DNA from 3 places in the Clostridium mucosae genome. Region 1 is predicted to be linked to each of the others. Evidence: a T-box and tRNA genes for the amino acid it is inferred to sense, from the RefSeq annotation. Region 1 holds a T-box; the other regions hold tRNA genes.
What was found. A T-box is a leader RNA that pairs with one kind of tRNA and senses whether it is charged. The one in region 1 lies ahead of NSA50_RS08495 (glycine--tRNA ligase), so its partner is inferred to be a tRNA-Gly.
Positions count from the first base shown of each region.

Region 1 (7,946 bases):
ATGAAATAGAAATTCTTAATATAAACTAAAAAAAATAAAAGGCCATCTGGCCTTTTATTTTTTTATGATATTCTGTTTACTATTTCCTTAAATTTATTTCCTCTTTCAGCAAAGTTAGGGAACATATCAAAAGATGCACAAGCTGGTGATAAAGTAACTATATCCCCCTCTACTGCTAATTCTTTAGCTTTAAATACAGCATCCTCCAAAGTATCTACCAGACTTATAGAAACTTCAATACCTTTTTCTTCTTTCAATTTTAAAAATGCAGCTTTAATTAAATCCTTTGTAGCTCCTAGCAATATTAATTCCTTTATATACGGATATCCTTCCTCTGCTAAAGGCTCAAAAGGAATATGCTTATCATAGCCTCCTGCTATTAAAATTACTTTTCTTTCAAAAGCGAATAATCCAGCTAATGTTCTTGTTGGACTTGAAGCTATAGAGTCATTATAATACTTAACACCATTAATTTCCCTAACTAATTCACATCTATGCTCAACACCACCAAAGTTCTCAGCAACTTTCTTCATAACCTCTATAGATACATCATCTTTTGTTGCTAAAAATGCAGCTAAATAATTCTCTATATTATGAATTCCTTTAATAGCTATATTTTCTTTATCACAGACCATCTTACCTTCTAGATATAACACGTTATCCTTTAAGTATGCACCATTTTCAATTTGTCTTTTAGAACTAAACTCTTTAACTATTCCTTTTGCCTCTGAAACGAATCCATGAGTTATTTCATTTTCTCTATTTAATATTAAAACTCCATCTTTATCTTGATTTAAAAATATGTTTTTCTTAGCATCTATATATTCTTGCATATCAAGATGCATATCTAAATGATTTGGTGCAAGATTTGTTACTATCGCAATATCAACCGGAGCATCCATAGTCATAAGCTGAAAGCTAGATAATTCTAAAACAACTTTATCTTCTTCTCCTATTTCTTCTATATCGGAGAACAATGGGGTTCCTATATTTCCACCAACCCACGTTTTATATCCTGCTTCTTCTAGAAGCTTTGATATAATCGTTGTTGTTGTTGTTTTTCCATCACTTCCTGTAATTCCGTAAACTTTCCCCTTACAATATCTAACAAACTCCTCCATTTCTGAAGTTATATATGCACCTTCATTTTTTACTTTTACTAAAGCATCACAATCTATTCTCATTGAAGGAGTTTTAAATACAACATCAAATCCCGTTAACCTATCTAAGTAACCATCTCCTAGTTCTAAGATAACTGATAATTCATCAAACTCTTTTGCAATGTCACCTAACTCTTCTCTATTCTTCTTATCAAATGCAGTTACAACCGCTCCAAGCTTAACTAAAAACCTTATAAGCGGTATATTGCTAACTCCTATTCCTACAACAGCAACTTTTTTCCCTTTTATAAAACTTTTAAATTCATTAAATTGCTTTTTCATAATCTTCCTCCAAAACCATCTATAAAATATTATATGAAACTCTTTTTAGTAAGTTCAAATTAGTAATATAAACTTATTAAACAAATCATTTATAACCAACTAAATATGTATTATCATTTCTCACATTTGTTCGGATTAGTAACTTCTCCTTGCCAAACGTAAAATTTGGAACCTCTCTTAAAGTCTGTCCCAATTCCTTCTAATTATAACACTTAAATTAATTAAATACAAAAGAGAGGAGAATTTCAACATCTCCTCTCTTTTTAGAATTAGAATTCTAAGCTTTTTTCAATGTAAGCTTCTAAATCTGAAATTTTTACTCTCTCTTGTTCCATAGTATCTCTATTTCTAATAGTAACTGATTCATCTTCTAAAGTATCAAAATCTATTGTTATACAGAATGGAGTTCCTATTTCGTCTTGTCTTCTATATCTCTTACCGATACTTCCAGCTTCATCATATTCTATATTGAATTTTTTGCTTAAATCAGAATATACATCTAAGGCTTTTTCGGAAAGTTTCTTTGAAAGTGGTAAAATCGCAGCCTTATATGGAGCTAAAGCTGGATGTAAATGCATAACTGTTCTAACATCTCCACCTTCTAACTCTTCTTCATCATATGCATCTACTAAGAATGCTAAAGCAACTCTATCAGCTCCTAAAGATGGTTCTATAACATAAGGAACATATTTTTCGTTAGTTGTTGGATCTAAGTAGCTCATATCTTGACCTGAATGTTCTTGATGCTTTTTTAGATCATAATCTGTTCTATCAGCTATTCCCCATAATTCACCCCATCCAAATGGGAATAAATATTCTATATCTGATGTTGCATTTGAATAGAATGATAGTTCTTCTTCACCATGATCTCTCATTCTTAAGTTATCTTGTTCTACTCCTAGATTTAATAAGAAGTTCCAGCAATAATCCTTCCAGTACTTAAACCACTCTAAGTCTGTTCCTGGCTTACAGAAAAATTCTAACTCCATTTGTTCAAATTCTCTTGTTCTAAATGTAAAGTTTCCTGGAGTTATTTCATTTCTAAATGATTTACCAATTTGAGCAATACCAAATGGAACTTTCTTTCTTGAAGTTCTTTGCACTGATTTAAAGTTTACAAATATACCTTGAGCTGTCTCCGGTCTTAAGTATATTGTACTAGCGGAATCCTCTGTTATTCCTTGGAATGTTTTAAACATTAAATTAAACTTTCTTATATCAGTATAATTTAATTTTCCGCACTTAGGACATACTATATTATTCTTTTCTATGTATTCCTTTAATTGCTCATTAGACCATCCATCTGCGCTAGCAACTTCTGCTCCATTTTCAGTCATATGATCTTCTACAATTTTGTCTGCTCTAAATCTTGCTTTACATTCTTTACAATCCATTAAAGGATCTGAAAATCCACCAACGTGTCCTGATGCAACCCATACTTCTGGATTCATTAATATAGCACAATCTACTCCTACATTATACGGACTTTCTTGAACGAACTTCTTCCACCATGCTTTTTTAACGTTATTTTTAAATTCAACTCCTAATGGACCGTAATCCCAAGAGTTCGCTAATCCTCCGTATATCTCTGATCCTGGGAATACAAAACCTCTACTCTTACAAAGAGCAACTATTTTTTCCATAGTTTTTTCTACTGCCATTTTAATACCTCCAATTTTTTTATAAATAAAAAAAGCCTCAGACCTAAAGGGACGAAATTTCAATTCCGCGGTTCCACCCTTCTTGGCTTTAGCCCAACTTTCAATGTTAATACTCAAAAGCGCCCTTCAACTTAAATTAATAACGATTCACACCAACCATCGTCTCTCTAAAAGAAATATTAAGTTTACTCCTCTTTATCATTGTACCTATTAAATTATATATTAATTTTACCAAAAGCCTTTTATATGTCAAGTATAAAAGACTTTTTATTAAATATTTAAATTATATTAATAACTTATATCATTTTGATTGTACTTAACTTCAAATACTATAATTCAAATTCTAGAATTCAAATATTATATATCATTATATAATAAAAGAGTTTTATAACAATAGATAAATTATCTACTCTTATAAAACTCTTATAAAAATGGCTCCGTGGAGAGGATTCGAACCTCCAACCTATCGGTTAACAGCCGAGTGCTCCACCATTGAGCTACCACGGAATATTCTTATAAATTAATTTTAAAATTAAAATGGCTCCGTGGAGAGGATTCGAACCTCCAACCTATCGGTTAACAGCCGAGTGCTCCACCATTGAGCTACCACGGAATATTCCTATAAATTAATTTTAAAATTAAAATGGCTCCGCGAAGAGGATTCGAACCTCCAACCTATCGGTTAACAGCCGAGTGCTCCACCATTGAGCTATCGCGGAATATTTACTACATTAGTTATTATATCAAGTTTTATTAATATTGCAAGTGTTTTTTGTAATTTTTTTAATTTTAGTTTCTAAAAATAAAAAAATATTCAAAAGCAATAAACCATTTGCATAAAATTAAATAAAATGGGAGCAAAAAACTTTACTCCCTAAAATATTATTTTTGTGGTTTCATTGTTGGGAACATTATAACATCTCTTATAGATGCTGAATCTGTTAAGAACATTATAACTCTATCTATACCTATACCTAATCCACCTGTTGGAGGCATACCTGTTTCTAAAGCGCTCATAAACTCTTCATCTATCATGTATGCTTCATCATCACCTAGTTCTCTTTCTTTTTCTTGTTGATTAAATCTCTCTCTTTGAACTATTGGGTCATTTAATTCGGAATATGCATTACATATTTCTCTTCCAAATACAAATCCTTCAAATCTTTCAGTAAATTTATCATTTCCTCTTTTCTTTTTAGTTAAAGGAGATATTTCTACTGGATAATCACAAATAAAGGTTGGTTGTATCATATGTTGTTCTGCATATTCTTCAAATAGAACATTTAACACTTCACCTTTTGTAACATGCTTAATATTCTTTTTAAATTCTAAATTCTTTTCTTTAGCTATAGTTTGAGCTTCTTCATCTGATTTTATTTCATTAAAATCTATACCTGTATGTTCTTTTACAGCATCAACCATAGTTATTCTTCTCCATGGTGGTGCAAAGTCAATTTCTGTACCTTGATAATTAACCTTAGTTGTTCCATTTACTTTTTCACATACTGATGCTATCATATTTTCTGCAATTTCCATCATATCATTATAGTCAGAAAATGCTTCATATAATTCTATCATTGTAAACTCAGGATTATGTCTTACAGACATACCTTCATTTCTGAAAGTTCTTCCCATATCATAAACTTTTTCTAATCCAGCAACTATACATCTCTTTAAATATAATTCTGGAGCTATTCTTAAGTACATATCTATATCTAAAGTATTATGATGAGTTATAAATGGTCTTGCTGATGCTCCTCCTGCTATAGGTGCAAGCATTGGAGTTTCAACTTCTATAAATCCTCTGTTATCTAAGAACTCTCTCACGCCTTTAAGTATAGCTGCTCTCTTCATAAAGTTAGTCTTAACTTCTGGATTTGAGATCATATCTACTTCTCTTTGTCTATATCTTAAATCTGGATCTTTTAATCCATGCCATTTTTCTGGTAATGGTTTTAATGATTTACATATTAATTCGAAGCTCTTAACTTTAACTGATACTTCTCCAGTTTTAGTTTTAAACACTTCTCCAGTTGCAACAACCCAATCACCTAAATCATATGTTTTATATGATTTTAAGGCTTCTTCTCCTACTTCATCTATTTTTATAAATAATTGAATTTTTCCATCTCTATCTTGTATGTCTGAGAATACAACTTTTCCTTGACCCCTCTTAGACATAATTCTTCCAGCAACTGTAACTATAGTTCCTTCTAAATTTTCAAAATCATCCTTAACATCCTCTGACATATGTGTTCTTTCAACTTTATAAACGTCAAATGGATCCTTTCCTTGATTTTGTAACTCTATTAGTTTTTCTCTTCTTAATGCTTCTTGCTCACTAAACTGAGATTCTAACTCTTGTATATTCATTTCCTCAGTTGACATTAAATATCCCTCCGTTACTCTCTTCTTATTCCTAATACTTCAAACTTGTTTGTTCCACCTGGAACTAACACTTCAACAATCTCTCCAACCTTTTTACCTAATAAAGCAGCTCCTACTGGTGATTCATTTGATATTTTGAATTCCATAGGATCTGCTTCTGCTGAACCTACTATTGAATATTCAACTTCTTCATCAAATTCATAATCCTTAACTTTAACTATTGTTCCTACTGCAACCTTATCTGTTGGAATTTCTGATCCATCAACAACAACAGCATTCTTTAGCATATTTTCTAATTGAATAATTCTACCTTCAGTAAATGCTTGTTCGTTTTTAGCTTCATCATATTCTGAGTTTTCGCTTAAATCTCCGTATCCTAATGCTACTTTTATTTTTTCAGTTATTTCTTTTCTTTTAACAGTTTTTAAAAATTCTAATTCATCTTCTAACTTTTTTACACCTTCGTATGTCATTACGAACTTTTTAGTTTCACTCATGATTTTCTCCCCTTCAAATTTCTACTTTTATTTAAATACCTAACACTAGGTCTGATATTCTTAAAATCATTTAAAACATTATAAATCAGCAAGTATTATATGTCAACTAAGTTATAAGCTAAAGGTATCCCTTTATCTTTATTTAACAGATATATAGTATTCTCGCTTTTAATATATTTATTCTTTTAAAAATTTATTATTCAGGTATATAATTTAAACTTTATCGAAACTTCTTATTAATTCATACTTATAGTTATTTAACAATTCAATTACAGAATTGCTATCTTCTAAAGTATTCATAACTCCCCTTATGTCATTACTTTTAGGTAATCCCTTCATATACCAAGATGCATGTTTTCTCATTTCCCTCACAGCTTTTCTCTCGCCATCGTACTTAATTGCTAATTCATAATGTCTTAAACACATATTTATTCTGTCTAAATAACTTATTTCTAAAGGTGAATTTCCTTTTAAGGCATATTCAATTTGCTTAAATATCCACGGATTCCCCATACTCCCTCTTGCAACCATAATTCCATCGCAATTAGTTTTATTCTTTAACTCTAGTGCATCTTCTGCTGTAAATACATCTCCATTTCCTAACACTGGTATTGAAACAGCATCCTTAACTTTCCCTATTATATCCCAATCTGCTTTTCCTTCATACATCTGTTCTTTGGTTCTTCCATGAACAGTAATCGCATCTACTCCAGCATCTTCAAGACCCTTAGCAAATTCAACAGCATTGATATTTCCTTCATCCCAACCTTTTCTGAATTTAACTGTTACTGGTTTAGTAGATACCTTTTTAATTTCTCTTACTATATTGGCTGCTAACTCAGGATGCTTTAGTAAAGCTGATCCTTCCCCATTCTTAGTAATTTTATTTACAGGACACCCCATATTTATATCTATTAAACAAATATCTTCTCTTTCATTAAAATATCTTTGTACTACTTCAGCCATTATCTTAGGATCATTCCCAAAAATTTGAGCTGCAACAGGAGTTTCTTCATCAGCTATTCTAAGCAATGACTTTGTATTTTCATTTCCATAGTAAAGGGCTTTAGCGCTTACCATCTCTGTATAAACTAACCCACATCCCATCTCCTTACATAGTCCTCTAAAAGATATATCTGTTACCCCTGCCATAGGTGCTAGAAAAACATTATTTTCAAATTCTAGGTTTCCAATTTTCATATTATACTACTCCTTATTTTTTTCGTATATTATTCTTAACCCCTCTAATGTTAAACTAGAATCAACCTTATCTATAACGTCTGTTTCCTTAGCTATTAATTTTGCTAATCCCCCTGTCGCTATAACTAAAGGTTCATCTGAACCAAGATCTTTCATTTCTTTTTTTATTTTATTTACTATATATTCTACCTGCCCTATATATCCATAAATTATACCCGCTTGCATGCTAGATATAGTATTTTTACATATTATATTTTTTGGTACTTCTAATTCTACTCTCGGTAACTTTGCAGCTCTATCAAATAAAGCATCAGATGCTATTCTTATGCCTGGTGTAATACATCCCCCAAGATAGTTTGCTTCTTTAGTTAATGAACAAAATGTTGTTGCTGTTCCAAAATCTATTATTATAAGATCTCTCTTATACTTGTCATGAGCAGCTACAGCATTTACAATTCTATCAGCTCCCACTTCCTTTGGATTATCATATTTAATATTTATTCCAGTTTTAACCCCTGGACCTACAATTAAAGGATTAATTCCAAAACTCTTTTTTATCATATTCTCTAATGAATGCATTATATTAGGAACAACAGATGAAATTATTATTCCTTTTACTTCTCTAGGATTTAGATTACTTTGAATAAAAAGCTGCATAACTTGAATAGAATATTCATCTGATGTTTTTTTTGCATCAGTAGAAATTCTCCAGCTAGCAATATTTTCAGAATTATTATATACTCCCAAGACTATATTTG
Region 1 covers NZ_JANKAF010000005.1:188,871-196,816, reverse strand. Annotated here, with positions in the region: gene NSA50_RS08505 (DUF5050 domain-containing protein) at 1-29, shown strand, start outside; gene murD (UDP-N-acetylmuramoyl-L-alanine--D-glutamate ligase) at 63-1,442, opposite strand; gene NSA50_RS08495 (glycine--tRNA ligase) at 1,712-3,103, opposite strand; T-box leader at 3,148-3,314, opposite strand; tRNA gene NSA50_RS08490 (tRNA-Asn) at 3,536-3,610, opposite strand; tRNA gene NSA50_RS08485 (tRNA-Asn) at 3,642-3,716, opposite strand; tRNA gene NSA50_RS08480 (tRNA-Asn) at 3,748-3,822, opposite strand; gene lysS (lysine--tRNA ligase) at 3,986-5,491, opposite strand; gene greA (transcription elongation factor GreA) at 5,506-5,988, opposite strand; gene dusB (tRNA dihydrouridine synthase DusB) at 6,202-7,188, opposite strand; gene NSA50_RS08460 (type III pantothenate kinase) at 7,195-7,946, opposite strand, start outside.

Region 2 (7,946 bases), on a different contig from region 1:
GTAGAGCATTTAATGCTTGCAATAATTGAAGTAGATAAAAATGGAGAAGTTAAAAGGTTATTAGATAAATATAATATAAACAAGAAGAATTTCATGGAAATTCTAAAAGAAGTAAGAGGAAATCAAAGAGTAGAAACACAAGATCCAGAAGGAACATATGATGCATTAGGTAAATATGGAACTAATCTTACAGACTTAGCTAAAAAACATAAGCTTGACCCAGTTATAGGAAGAGATGATGAAATTAGAAGAACAATTAGAATACTTTCAAGAAGAACAAAAAATAATCCAGTGCTAATTGGAGAACCTGGTGTTGGTAAAACTGCAATTGTAGAAGGATTGGCAGAGAGAATAGTTAGAGGGGATGTACCAGAAGGTTTAAAAGATAAAGTGATTTTCTCGTTAGATATGGGTTCCCTTATTGCGGGAGCTAAATATAGGGGTGAATTTGAAGAAAGATTAAAAGCTGTATTAAAAGAAGTTCAAAGTAGTGAAGGTAGAATAATCTTATTTATAGATGAAATTCATACTATAGTTGGAGCAGGAAAAACTGATGGCGCCATGGATGCAGGTAATTTAATAAAACCATTACTAGCAAGAGGAGAGCTTCATTGTATAGGTGCTACAACTTTTGATGAATACAGACAATATATAGAAAAGGATAAAGCGTTAGAAAGAAGATTTCAACCTGTAGTTGTAGAAGAACCTACAGTAGAAGATGCTATATCTATACTAAGAGGGTTAAAAGAAAGATTTGAAATTCACCATGGTGTGAGAATACATGATACTGCTTTAATAGCAGCAGCAAAATTATCTCATAGATATATTCAAGATAGATATTTACCAGATAAAGCTATAGATTTAATAGATGAAGCTGGAGCTATGATAAGAACAGAAATAGATTCATTACCAACAGAATTAGATAATATAAGAAGAAAGCAATTCCAATTAGAAATTGAAAAAGAAGCTTTAACTAAGGAAAGTGATGAAGGTTCTAAGAAAAAGCTAGTAGCTTTAGAAAAAGAAATAGCAGAATTAAAAACTAAAAATGATGAAATGACTGCAAAATTTGAAAAGGAAAAAGATGCAATAGTTAATTTAAGAGATTTAAAATCTAAATTAGATGATGCAAGAGGAGATCTAGAAGCAGCTCAAAGAAGCTATGACTATAATAAGGCAGCAGAAATTCAATATAGTGTTATTCCAGCATTAGAAGAAGAAATTAGACAAAAGGAAGTGGACGTAAAAGAAAATTACGAAGGAGCTCTTTTAAAAGAAGAAGTAACCGAGGAGGAAGTTTCTAAAATTCTTTCTAAGTGGACTGGAATCCCAGTTACAAATTTATTAGAAGGAGAAAGAGAAAAACTTCTAAGATTAGAAAATGAAATGCAAAGAAGAGTAATTGGTCAAGAAGAAGCTATAACAGCTGTTTCTAATGCAATATTAAGAGCAAGGGCAGGATTAAAAGATGTAAATAAGCCAATTGGTTCATTTATATTCTTAGGACCTACAGGAGTTGGTAAAACAGAACTTGCAAAAACTTTAGCAAGAAATCTATTTGATTCAGAAGAAAATATAATAAGAATTGATATGTCTGAATATATGGAAAAACATTCAGTATCTAGATTAGTTGGAGCGCCTCCAGGATATGTAGGATATGATGAAGGTGGGCAACTTACTGAAGCTGTAAGAAGAAATCCATATAGTGTGATACTATTTGATGAAATTGAAAAAGCACATGAAGATGTATTTAATATGTTCTTACAAATTCTGGATGATGGAAGATTAACTGATAATAAAGGTAAAACTGTTGATTTTAGAAATACTATAATAATTATGACATCTAATATAGGAAGTAGCTATCTTCTAGAAAATAAAAATGAAGATATAGTTGATGAAAATATAAAAACTCAAGTTATGAATGAAATGAAATTAAGATTTAAACCAGAGTTCTTAAATAGAGTAGATGATATAATTATGTTTAAGCCATTATCAGAAACTGGAATTAAGAAGATAATAGATATATTCTTGAAAGAAGTTTCAAGTAGATTGAAAGATAAGAATATTACTTTAGAAGTAACAGATGAAGCAAAGACAACTATGGCAAGAGAGGGATATGATCCAGTATATGGAGCAAGACCATTAAAAAGATATATACAAAATAGCCTAGAAAATAATTTAGCAAGAAAGATTATAAAAGGTGAAATTGGATATGGATCAAATGTAGTTGTTGATGCAAAGGAAGAAGAAATAGTAATTAAATAATTGAACTTAATGATATGTATTAGCTTTCCTATTTTTATATAATGTCGAATACAATTCTAGATTTAATACATATCATTAATGAGGCTAATTTTTTATTTAATTATCTTAATTTATGAAATATAAGTTGGCTAAGAAAAATAGACTGTAAAATAAGCCTAGCACTTTTTTCGTAGCTATTTAGCTTATGGAACATATTCTACTTATCTTTGACAACTTATATTTCTTAATTTAATTTTTTCATTATTTCACTAAAAAAGTTGTTGACAAAATCCGACCTTTTGGGTTATTATATACAACGTAGCAAATATGCGTGTTTAGCTCAGCTGGATAGAGCAACGCCCTTCTAAGGCGTGGGCCAGGAGTTCGAATCTCTTAACACGCACCAAGCTTATGGTTTACTAGCTCAATCGGTAGAGCACTTGACTTTTAATCAAGGTGTACCGGGTTCGATTCCCGGGTAAGCCACCACATTAAGTTCATTGATAAAATGAGCTTTTTTGTGCGGAAGTGGCTCAATGGTAGAGCGTCACCTTGCCAAGGTGAATGTTGCGGGTTCGAGTCCCGTCTTTCGCTCCATAAGGAAAAGAGAAGTGGATAAACACTTCTCTTTTTTATTTTAACTACTTAATTTTTGATTCGTATTGTTCAACCATTCTCTTAACCATTTCTCCACCAACACTACCGCATTGTTTTGAAGTAAGGTCTCCATTATAGTCTGAGAAAGGTACTCCCATTTCATTAGCTACTTCATTTTTGAATTTAGCTAATCCTTGTTTAGCTTCTGGAACTAATTTTCTGTTACTTGCCATAACAAATCCCTCCTAATATTTGGTTATAAGAATATATTATTTAATTTTTGATTCGTATTGTTCAACCATTCTCTTAACCATTTCTCCACCAACGCTACCGCATTGTTTTGAAGTAAGGTCTCCATTATAGTCTGAGAAAGGCACTCCCATTTCATTAGCTACTTCATTTTTGAATTTAGCTAATCCTTGTTTAGCTTCTGGAACTAGTTTTCTATTACTTGCCATAATAAATCCCTCCTTGTAAATATATCAGATTAAAGTTTTACTTTAATCCAGATTCGTATTGTTCAACCATTCTCTTAACCATTTCTCCACCAACGCTACCGCATTGTTTTGAAGTAAGGTCTCCATTATAGTCTGAGAAAGGTACTCCCATTTCGTTAGCTACTTCATTTTTGAATTTAGCTAATCCTTGTTTAGCTTCTGGAATCAATTGTCTATTACTTGCCATAATAAATCCCTCCTTGAAAACATATAAAATTTTTTATTGGGTTTTCTTTTACAAAGCTTGTTTGACTTTGTACTATTATATTGTGCAGATAAAATGTTAATAAACTATAAAAATTAATACAGTAGAGGAAAAGTGATCTTTATAAAGAATATATTGGTACAAACTATAAAAAAAGGTTATTTGAAAATATTTTTCAAATAACCTTTTATAAATTAATTATTTCTCTTTTGCATTTTTAATATTGCTATAATAACTGGAATTGCAACAAGTGCTGATAAAGCTGCCTCTGCCATACCATTAGTACCTATTATAGATAAGAGTGCAACTGTGACTGCGTTTCTTGATCCAGTTGAAATGGTTCCATTACTAACAAGAATTGATGCATAATCCTTAAAATAAATTAAGTATATACTTCCAAGAACCCCAATAGTATTGGTTAAAGATCCACAAACAGCAGCAATACCTATAGATAGTTTCTTATTTTTAATTTTTGTTTTTAAGAGTTTATAAACATAATAAGATATTACCCCTATCAGTACTCTAGGCAATATAGAAACTATTGGGTTATAAAAAAATGGAGACATTGGAGTTGGAGCAGTTATGTTTTGATAAATTGAGAAAATCCCAAATATGAATCCAATTGTAGCCCCAACTATAGGACCTTCAATTATTGCTCCAATTATTACAGGTAAATGTAAAATTGTTAGTTTAAAGAGTGGTAATGGTATAAAACCAAGACCTGTTAGTCCTAAGAATAAACAAATACCCGATAGCATTGCAACTACTACCATTTTTCTTACATTTTGACGAGAGTTTCCCATCCCTCTAGCATTTAACATTTTAATTCCTCCGTTCTTATTCCTTATAGGATATAATTCGGCAAAAAATGAATTTTTGCGTGAAGTTCGGTTTCTTAAGAATACCGACCAATATTATTTTATCATATAAGAAAAAACTGTAAAGTAAAATATTATATCAACAACAAATAAACAATTTAATCTTGTATTTATGAAATTTAATATAAAAATTGAAAAAGACTTGTCAACTTATTATACTTGTTATAGTATATATATAACAAGTATAATAAGAGAGGTAATAATATGTTAGAGATAATAAACTTTTCAAAGTCATATAAAAATGGAAAAAAAGCTGTGAATAATGTATCGATTAAAGTTAATAGTGGAGAAATATTTGCCTTTATTGGTCATAATGGAGCAGGAAAGACTACAACTATAAAAGCTATTGTAGGAATTTTAGAATTTGAAGAAGGAGATATATTAATTGATGGAGATTCAATTAAAAATAATCCTATTGAGTGTAAGAAAAAAATAGCGTATATACCTGATAATCCTGATATTTATGAAGCTTTAACTGGGATTCAATATTTAAATTTTATTGCAGATATATATAAGGTTTCAAAAGAAGAAAGAGAAAAATTAATAAAGTTATATTCAGAAAAATTTGAAATAACATCAGCTCTTGGAGATTTAATATCATCATATTCTCACGGAATGAAACAAAAGTTAGTTATAATTTCTGCACTAATTCATAAACCTAAGCTTTTAATTTTAGATGAACCATTTGTTGGATTAGATCCTAAAGCATCACATATATTAAAAGAAGAAATGAAAAAGCTTTGTAATGAAGGTGTAGCAATATTTTTCTCAACTCATGTTTTAGAAGTAGCAGAAAAGTTATGCGATAAGGTAGCAATTATAAAAGATGGAAATATAGTATCTCAAGGTAAGATGGATGAAGTTAAAGGAAATAGTTCATTAGAAGATATATTTATGGAGTTGATAGATAATGAGTAATTTATGGAGTTTATTTAAAACAACATTTATTAATTCTATAGGAATTAATAAGATATTTAAGGAAAAGTCAAATGGCGAAAAGTTTAGAAGTATATTAATAGTACCAACAATATTAATTACCCTAATAGTATTTGAAGTTTTAGCAATAGAATATTCTAAGTTACTAGCTGATGGATTAAAGAGTATTGGGTTTATTGATTTATTATTGGTTATGAGCTTTATTTTAAGTGTGGTTATTATATTTTTTACTTCTATGTATAAAGCTCAAGGAATTTTATTTTCTGCAAGAGATTATGATTTACTTATGAGTTTACCTATAAAGAGTAGTACTATTTTGATTAATAGGATGATACAACTATTAGGAATTAATTATTTATTTTTAATAGTTGTATTTATATCTCCAGCTTGCATCTATTTTAGTAGGGTTGAGATTTCTTATTTATTTTTTATATATTTATTTATAGTATTTTTGTTATTACCATTAATTCCTGTAGTAGTAGCATCTATTATTGCATTCGTAATTAGTTATATATCTTCAAGAATGAAGCATAAAAATTTAATTATAAATTCTGCAACATTAATATTTATTTTATTAATAATGATTGCTTCATCTAAAAGTGGAGACTTAGTTCAAAAGATAATAGTAAATAGTGATTCTATAACTTTAGGTATATCAAAATTATATCCTCCAACAATATATGTAGTTAATGCTTTAATAAATTTAAACTTTAAAGATTTACTTATATTTGTAGCTTTATCAGTTTCAATTTTTTCAATATTTATTTTTATATTTAACAAGTCCTTTAAGAAAATAAACTCAAAATTACAAGAGAGTTTTAAAAAGTCAAATTATAAAATAAATGAAATGAATGTATCGTCACAAATAATTGCATTAACTAAAAAAGAAATAAAACGATATTTTTCTTCGCCTGTATATGTGTTGAATACAATTATAGGGCCTGTATTAATATTGATAGCTGCTATATCAACTTTATTTATGGGAAAAGAGATTTTATTTAAGATTATGGAAATAGAAGTTGTTGATAGTATGATTCCTTTATTTATCATTGCTGTGATATGTGGTATTTTATCAATATCTTGTACAACTAATTCATCTATATCAATGGAAGGAAAGAACTTATGGATATTAAAATCTACTCCTATAAGAACAATAGATATATTTAAAGGAAAGATAATTTTAAATCTAATATTAATTATGCCAACAGTTTTAATAAGTGATATTATTTTCTTCTTTTCATTGAAATTATCAATAATTGAATTAATATGGTTAATTATCATAACAACAATATATTGCTTTATAGTATCAATTTTAGGAATAATAGTTAACAATTTCTTTCCTAATTTAAATTGGACTTCAGAAACTGTTGTAGTAAAACAAAGCATAAGTGTCATAATTCAAATGATTATTTCAGTAATAATCATTGGAGTACCAATATTATTATTTATAAAATTAGAAATATTAAATATAGCTTTATTTATTACACTTGTAATATTATATTTAACTCTAATTCTAACTGCGCTATTAATTCTTTTAAATACAGTTAGTATAAAGCTATTTAATAAGCTAAATTAAAAGAAGTTATCATACAAATAAGAGTTGAAAATTAAAATGCAAAATGAAGGTAGCAAACTCTTAAAAGTAGTTTTAAAATAATATAAATTAGATAATTAAGTACGAAATATTACTACAATTTAAAATCTTAAGTTCTAGATTAAGGGGTGTCTTATAGACATCCCCTTATCTACATTATTTCAGATTTATCAGGCATTATAAGAGCACAACCGATATAGAAGATTAATCCTAATGAAAATGAACAAAGTATAAGTAGTAAAGCTAGAACTCTGATTAGAGTTACATCAGCATTAAGATATTCAGCAAATCCAGCACATACTCCAGCTACTCTTTTTTGAGATGATATTTTATAAAGTTTTTTATTCATTATAAACCTCCTATTTATTAATTAATATAATTATATTTTAAATTATAAAGTTAAGAATTATAAATTTTAATATATAATGTAATTATATTATAAGTGTTTTAGGTGAATTTTATATTAATTAAAGCTTAAACAATTCTTAATCTTATATATTGGTTTCTATAAAAGTTAAAACGAGGTGATAAAGTGATTTTAAGGATAGATTTTGATTCTGATACTCCAATATATGTGCAAATAAAAAATCAAGTTATTGAAGGAATTGCTAAATCAGAAATTGAAATAGGCGAGGAATTACCTTCGGTAAGAGGATTAGCAGAAGATATAGGGGTAAACATGCATACTGTTAATAAAGCATATAATATGCTTAAGGATGAAGGATATATTAAAATTGATAGAAGAAAAGGTGCAGTGGTTTCATTAAATTTAAATCAATCAATGGAAAAGTTCAAAGAAGATTTAGATGAAAATTTATATTTTTATATGGCTCAGTGCTTTAATAGAAATATTAGTAAGGATGAAATTAAGTTATATATAGATAAGGTATTTTTAGAGTTTAATAATAAGGAGAATAGTTAATTATGGAAAGAATAATTGTGTGTTCTATGATTATTTTTATAAGTTTAATTTCATTTTTTAGCGGTTTATATGT
Region 2 covers NZ_JANKAF010000007.1:110,448-118,393, reverse strand. Annotated here, with positions in the region: gene clpB (ATP-dependent chaperone ClpB) at 1-2,265, shown strand, start outside; tRNA gene NSA50_RS09885 (tRNA-Arg) at 2,574-2,650, shown strand; tRNA gene NSA50_RS09880 (tRNA-Lys) at 2,658-2,733, shown strand; tRNA gene NSA50_RS09875 (tRNA-Gly) at 2,767-2,841, shown strand; gene NSA50_RS09870 (alpha/beta-type small acid-soluble spore protein) at 2,886-3,074, opposite strand; gene NSA50_RS09865 (alpha/beta-type small acid-soluble spore protein) at 3,111-3,299, opposite strand; gene NSA50_RS09860 (alpha/beta-type small acid-soluble spore protein) at 3,337-3,525, opposite strand; gene NSA50_RS09855 (ECF transporter S component) at 3,738-4,364, opposite strand; gene NSA50_RS09850 (ABC transporter ATP-binding protein) at 4,626-5,339, shown strand; gene NSA50_RS09845 (ABC transporter permease) at 5,332-6,933, shown strand; gene NSA50_RS09840 (PspC domain-containing protein) at 7,103-7,300, opposite strand; gene NSA50_RS09835 (GntR family transcriptional regulator) at 7,484-7,873, shown strand; gene NSA50_RS09830 (DUF1648 domain-containing protein) at 7,876-7,946, shown strand, end outside.
Region 2: it has a tRNA-Gly gene. The T-box ahead of NSA50_RS08495 (glycine--tRNA ligase) is inferred to sense a tRNA for this amino acid. The anticodon was not compared.

Region 3 (7,946 bases), on a different contig from region 1:
TTTTCCTTTTACTATAACTCTTTCTTTTGCCCCTACTGTACAAGTTATTAATGTTATAGTAGCCTCATCAGTATTATCAAGTACATCTACTCTACTTGGATCAACTATAAAATTCTCAGTTACTTCATATATATATTCCTTCTTATTTGCTTTAACTACTACCTTATCCCCAGCTTCAATCTTATATAAATTGACAAATGCCTCTGAATAATCTGATACTCTATGTCCTGCAACTGCAAAATTTCCTTTTTCTCCTGGTTTTGCTGAAGTCTCAAAATGCCCTAAATAATACTGAAGAATATCATCTGTTATTCCTTCAACCAATCCTTGGGATAAATTTATACTTGGAATTTCAACTAATGCAATAGGCTTATATCCATTAATTGACTTCTCTTCTTTACCTTCACTCCCATCTTCAGTATCTTCAGTTATAACCTGTTCTAAAATATTTTGAAGTTCTTTTTGTTTCTTTGATGTCTCTATCTTTTTGTAGACAATTGATACAATTAAAGCTAGTCCAATTACTATTAAAATAATACCTATCCCTCTTCTAATCTTTTCTTTCAAATCCCTCATCCCCTAATAAACATTTATACTAATTTATCATATATTATATCATAAACACTTAGAGACTTTTACCATAATATATATTTTTTCATAGTCTATTAATATTTTAGGAGTAACTTATGAATAGAAAAGTAATTTATGTAGATTTTGTATTTAAACGCAGAAAACTTTCCTCACGAACTATACATTTTATTTATAAGATTAAAACTAAATTTAGACTCCTTTATAATAAAATATTTAAAAATAAAAGAATAAAAAATAGTTCTAAAATATATCCCTTTAAAAAAGTATTATAGTAATCATAAATAAACATTTAATATAAAACCTATATTTATGGTAAAATAATTCTATACTTAATTTAGAGGTGATAAAGTGAGGATAGGATTAGGATACGATGTACATCGTTTAGTTGAGGGAAGGGATTTAATAATAGGTGGTGTTAAGATTCCTTATGAGAAAGGTCTGCTTGGACATTCAGATGCCGATGTATTAATTCATGCAATTATGGATTCACTACTTGGAGCTTCAGCTCTTGGCGATATAGGAAAGCATTTTCCTGATACAGATGAAAAGTATAAAGGAATTTCAAGTATAAAGCTTTTAGAAGAAGTAGGAAAATTACTATTAAGTAATGGCTATTCTATAAACAATATAGATTCTACTATTATAGCTCAAAAACCAAAAATGGCTCCTTTCATACAACAAATGCGAGAAAACATAGCAAATGCATTACACATAGATGTAATGCAAATCAATGTTAAAGCAACAACAGAAGAAGGATTGGGATTTACAGGAAGTGGAGAAGGAATTTCTTCACAAAGCATATGTCTATTAGTGCATAATTGATAATGTACAATTGATAATTGTGGTAATAACTCAAGCAAGTTGAGTTATTAAAAATGAACAGTTAAGCTTCAAATAGTTATAGTAATATTTCAAGCAAATTGAATTATTTTGAATGAAAGAATGAAGAAATGAAGATTTCATTTAAATATAATTTTAAATAGCTAATGAACTAATTGATACTATAATTTAGTCTAAGCTAAATTATGAAATTATATTATTTAAAAATTCGCCTTAACCGAATTTTATCATTAATTCTTTTATTCTTTTATTCTTTTGCTAAAAAAGTATGGCTCCCTTAGGAAAGCCATACTTTTTTTCTGGTTTATATATTAATTTTTACAACAGCCTTATTTATTTCTCCAATATATGTATATAGCTATTATAGCACATATTCCCATTAAATATGGATAAAATAAAAATTTCATTATTGAAAATGGTGATAGTGCCGCTAGTCCTGCTGCTGATATTAGTTGTGCACCATATGGTATTATTCCTTGGAATACACACGAAAACATATCTAATATTCCCGCAACTCTTTTTGGTTCTAAATCAAATTCATTAGATATATCTTTAGCTATTGGACCTACAGTTACAATTGCAACTGTATTATTAGCTGTACATATATCTACTAAACTTACCAGCATAGCAATTCCATACTCTGCTCCCATTTTACTTTTAAAATTCTTTAATCCCTTATTAAGAATAAAATCTATTCCTCCATTGAATTTAATAATTTCTATTGTTCCTGCTATAAGAATTGAAACTATTATAAGTTCACTCATTCCTGATATTCCACTAGATATAGAATTAAATAATCCTATTACATCAAAACTTCCAAATATAAATCCAACTATTCCTGAAGATAAAATTCCAAGTAATAAAACAACTATTACATTAACTCCAAGTAATGCTGTTACAATAACAATTATGTAAGGTAATATTTTGAATAAATTAAATTCTAAAGCTTCTAAATTAATTACTGCAGCATTTTTAGTTAATAACATAAATATTATAGCTGTTATTATAGCAGCTGGAAGAACTATTATAAAATTCATTTTAAATTTATCTTTCATTTCACATCCTTGAGTTCTAGTAGCTGCTATAGTCGTATCGGATATTATCGAAAGATTGTCTCCAAACATAGCTCCACTAACTACTGCACCTACAGCTAATGCAATTCCTATTCCAGTTTTATCTGCTATCCCAACAGCTATTGGTACCAAAGCAACTATAGTTCCCATTGACGTTCCTATAGATAGAGCTATGAAACATCCTATAACAAATATTCCTGGTATTAATAAGCTACTTGGTAGTAATGAAAGTCCTAAATTGACAGTAGAATCTACTGCCCCCATATCTTTTGCTACCTGTGCAAATGCCCCTGCTAATATAAATATGATTATCATAAGCAGAATATTAGTATTCCCTGCACCCCTACAAAAAATTTCTATTTTCTCATCAAACTTTAGTTTTCTATTCATAATCAATGCTGTTAAAGCTGCTGCTAAAAATGGAATAATTACAGATACAGCATAAAAATCCTTTGCTATCATTGATGTCCCTAAATAAACTAATAAAAATACTCCTAATGGAATTAAAGCTAGTCCATTTCCTTTGTTCTTCAAAGTCTTTTTTCCTCCTTCTATAAAAAATTATTTTGTATAATATAAATTTCAAAATAAAAAAGCTTCTGCAGAAATACAGAAGCTTTGATTACACATATAAAAAGTTATAGTTCGCCTCTTATCTATCAGGATTTCCTGCAGGATTTAGCACCATAAAAATTAATTAAAATTCTTGGTTGCTGGGCTTCATAGGGCCAGTCCCTCCACCACTCTTGATAAGACTTTTAAATTTTGCACTATTATATTATCAATTTAGATTATTATTGTCAACATAAAATTTATTCTTAATATTTTCTAATTTGAATATTACTACACTTTATTGTCAACAATTAGAATAGGATCTTAAAATCTCACTCCTTATGCTTGATAAAAGTGCCGTTGTGCACTTTTATTTTTTTTATTTATTTTGCGATATATAAATTCAATAAAAATATTGAAATTTAAACTTATGCTAACATCTAATAAACTTTTATATTTTTTCACGCAAAAAAAGAGATTAAAAACTTAATCTCTTTTTATTTGGTGCGTTATCAGGGGATCGAACCCGGGACACCCTGATTAAGAGTCAGGTGCTCTACCAACTGAGCTAATAACGCATATGGAGCGGGTGATGAGAATCGAACTCACGTAACTTGCTTGGAAGGCAAGGGCTCTACCATTGAGCTACACCCGCAAATCTTATTGACAATAACATTATATATTCCATAATTATTACTGTCAATAATAAATTTTTTCTTTAAATTATTTCCGTAAGTGATTTTAATAAAATATCTCTAAATTTCTCGCCATCTCTCTTATTCTTATTAGCTTTTTCACAAATATTTTTCCATTCAGAAATATTCACACCAACTCTTTCTTCAAACTCTCTTTCCGTTGTTGTCATATAGCTTGAATTTACTACAAACTCTCCTAAATCCTTTGGTGTATCAAAAATCTTTAAGTATAAAAACTCTCTGCTATCTCCATACCAAGTTTTGTTAAAATCTCTGGAAAACTTTTGAAGTGACCTGATTAATTTATCATTAGGTAAAAACCAACAATCCTTTACCATCTTTACATGCCTTCTCATATTATCTGCTTCTTCTTTAGATATCTTATTATTTCTTTCCCCATCTAAGATTATTTTTTCTACTGGAATGTTTGGAACACTAATAACCATTCTTTCTTTTCCATATATCCATTTATAAAATGCTTCTTGTAAAAATGAATATTGAATATATCCTAATAACATTTTTCCATCTGGAAAATACGACCATGTATTGTTAAGTCCATTATTTTTTGAAAAAACTAAACTATGGATATATATACTTTTTTCATTAGGTAATTTATCCATAAACATATGTCCTCTTATAGTTTTATTTTCATTAATCAATTCTTCCCAGTAATCAAATGAATCATAACTATGTCTCACTGTATCACCTTTCTTTCAGCTCAGTAATATAATATTCTATACATATATTATATAGTATATTATACCACCTTTTCAAGTATTTAAAAAAAATATAACAAAGTAAATTTAAACATTTTTAATTCATAATATTCTTAATATAATTTTATTCCTATTGTAAGTAAAAATATACCACTTTATTTTATATAAAATGAATCTATTATTTATTCATTATTTAAAGCTCATAATACTATAGAATATTCAGCCAAAAATATATATAATATTATTAAAGATATAAAAAGGAGGCATGACTTTGTACCACTGTGAAATTTGTGGAGCAACAGCGGATATTCATCATATAGTTCATAAACACGAAGGTGGCTACGATATTAAGTTAAATTATAAATATCTTTGTAACTACCACCATAGAGGAAAAAACGGTCCTCACAACTGTATAGAAACTGATTTGAGGTATAAGCTAGAATTACAAGATAAACTTTATAAATTATTACCCAAAGATTACTATACTGCTAAGGAACTTTATACTCTTTTAGGAATGTCTCATTCTTCTTTAAAAAAATTAATTAAAAAACTTAAATTATTTAAAGAAGGATATTCTAAAGAAGAGATAATTAAAAACCTCATGGGAGGTAAACTCTATTCACATGCTATGCTTCAAGAGCTTGAATTGGAACGTCTTTTCCATAGTATTAATATTAGCTAAAACATTCTTTTATATTCAAGCTACTAGCTATTTATTGCATAGATTTACTAAATTTATTTATTTAATTAAATTAGATTTATATAATATAAAAAGCTCTTAAATACTATACTATCAATCAGAACTTGATAACTATAGTTATTTAAGAGCTTTCTCTTATGTTAAAATAGCATTCTTAATAAACTCCAAATAAAAAGCTCTTCAAAAACCATATTATGTTCTTAAAAAGCTTTTGGAGCGGAAGACGGGATTCGAACCCGCAACTTTCACCTTGGCAAGGTGACACTCTACCATTGAGTCACTTCCGCATATAATTTTAAATATTAAAGTGGTGCAGATGAAGGGAGTCGAACCCCCACGCCAATGGCGCTAGATCCTAAGTCTAGTGCGTCTGCCAATTCCGCCACATCTGCATACCTTATATTAATATTATATAAAATATTATATTCTAAATCAATATACACTGTAAAATTTTGTTATTATTATTGATTAATAATCTTTTTAATTCTTTTAATAAATTTAATAATCACTAAGCCCTTAATATACAAAAGTTCTTAGTGATTACTAATTTATATTCTTGCTTTACCGCCTTATCATTTCGCGTATTTTTTCTACTTTGTTTCTATTAATATACATTAAATAGATAAAGTACTCCAACTTCATGGTTATCTTCTTGATTTTCATAAGTTATATAAATACCACAAAGCCCCACTTTTAGTTTAGACGTATCTATCGATATATTTCCATTTTCATCTATAGAATTTTCCACATCTACTTTTTCAGTACCCACCATAATTTCTTTAGGGTTCAACAACTCCCCATTTCTAGATACTACTCTTTCTTTAAGTGTAAGTCTATTATTTTCTACAGTAGCCATTCCAGCTTCAATTATTTGCAGTCTAGCATTTATCACTCTAAGATTTTTTAATGTCTTTAAAGGTGATAAATCTCTTACTTCATTTTGCTCTATATTAAGTTCTTCTAAATTTTTAGCATATTCTAACCCTTTTAAATTTGTAACTCTTCTGCTACTGCAATTTAGAGACCTAAGATTATACATATCTCCTAAAGTTATATCTCCGCTTAATCCAAGAGCCTTTTGAATATCTTGTTTTAAATACTTATCTTCAATTTCAATAATTTTATTTAAATCTATTCTTTCTAAATTATCAACTGCATCTTTCAATTCAGCTAACATTGATTGAATCTCTTGATAAGTAACCCCTTTATTTTCTATCATTTCTGTTGCTTTTACTATTGCTTGGTCTAATATACTTAAGCTTTCTTCAGTATAAACTTCTCTATCTATATCATTAGCACTTTCAACTGATTTAGAAAGTTCTGTATAATCTATAGATTCTGAGTTTGCATAATGAAGCTTAGCATCTCCCCATGTAGCGTGATCTGAAGCAATTCCGTTACCACCATCTTTTACTACAAGTTTTAATTCTTTTGCCCCATTTATATCTATTTCCACATATTTTTGAGGAGCTCTAGAGTTCATTAATCCACTATCAAATTTCTTTTCACCATCTACATACACTTCAAAACTTATTGATCCAACACTTCCATACATTGCTCTATCTACCCCAACAAAAGAAGTAAAGTAATCATAGTCTTTATCACTCAAATCATATATTATTGTAGATGTAGCATGTGTACCTATTCCTCTATCGTATGAAATAGATTGTCCCTCTTCATTGGTCAAAGTTAATCTATTGTTGCTTACAGAATTATCTTTTCTAACTGTTCCCCAACCTGAATTTGCAGATTTCCAATCATATTCTGTTAAATACTTATAGTCTTCCATGTTTACTACTGCTATATTTCTTGTTTTAACTACCTCATTGCCATCACTATCTATAACTTTATAATTTATTGGATATTTTCCAGGCTTATTAAAGTTTACTTCACCAGTTACTTCAACATTAGAAGTTAAATCTCCATCTTCTGAATCTATTGCGCTATACTCCTGATTTAAATCTATTTCTTGACCAACTTTAGTTGATATTGATTTTGGAATAGTTAATTTTGGTTTTGCATTTGTTGTATATAGTTTAGTATCTGCCCAAGAAGCAAAATCTCCAAGACCACTACCATCAGCATCATCTGCTACTAATTTAAGCTCTGTTACTCCAGTTACATCTAGATTTACAAACTCTGCTTCACTATCTTTCCTTATTACATCAGAGGTATAAACTTCCTCACCATCTGCAAATATCCTAAATATTATTGTAGTTCTATTATCATTATAATTTTTATCAGTACCCACATATGTTGAGAAGTTGCTATAATTCCCATCTAATTCATATATTATCTCAGCATTTGTTGCAGCACCTATACCTTTATCAAACTCTCTTACCTCGCCATTAACCTTAAGCTTTATTTTATTGCTTGAATTAACTGCTGAATCTTTATTCACAGTCCTCCATCCAGATACTGCTGATTCCCACTCTAAATCGGATAAATATGTGCTTTCACTATATACCACGATATCTCTATCTTTAGTTGCTACATTACCATCACTATCTTCTACTGTATAAGTTAATGTATATTTACCTGTTTTATTTATATTGAAACTGTTTTTATTAACTGTAACATAACTAGTTATATCACCATCTTCTTGATCATTTGCTGTAACTCCTGAAGATAAATCAAATTCACTATTTAACTTAACATAAGTTATATCTTCTACATTTAGTATAGGGAACTTAGCTATTATAATATCTTCAGCTTTCTTTAACTCTTCTTCAAACAAGTTAACTGCTGGATGGTCTTTTACCTCTTCTCTAAGAGCTTG
Region 3 covers NZ_JANKAF010000003.1:90,152-98,097, reverse strand. Annotated here, with positions in the region: gene NSA50_RS05410 (class D sortase) at 1-567, opposite strand, end outside; gene ispF (2-C-methyl-D-erythritol 2,4-cyclodiphosphate synthase) at 940-1,413, shown strand; gene NSA50_RS05400 (Na+/H+ antiporter NhaC family protein) at 1,761-3,038, opposite strand; SAM riboswitch class I at 3,154-3,260, opposite strand; tRNA gene NSA50_RS05395 (tRNA-Lys) at 3,559-3,634, opposite strand; tRNA gene NSA50_RS05390 (tRNA-Gly) at 3,638-3,711, opposite strand; gene NSA50_RS05385 (hypothetical protein) at 3,775-4,449, opposite strand; gene NSA50_RS05380 (HNH endonuclease) at 4,739-5,149, shown strand; tRNA gene NSA50_RS05375 (tRNA-Gly) at 5,380-5,454, opposite strand; tRNA gene NSA50_RS05370 (tRNA-Leu) at 5,476-5,559, opposite strand; gene NSA50_RS05365 (NPCBM/NEW2 domain-containing protein) at 5,772-7,946, opposite strand, start outside.
Region 3: it has a tRNA-Gly gene. The T-box ahead of NSA50_RS08495 (glycine--tRNA ligase) is inferred to sense a tRNA for this amino acid. The anticodon was not compared.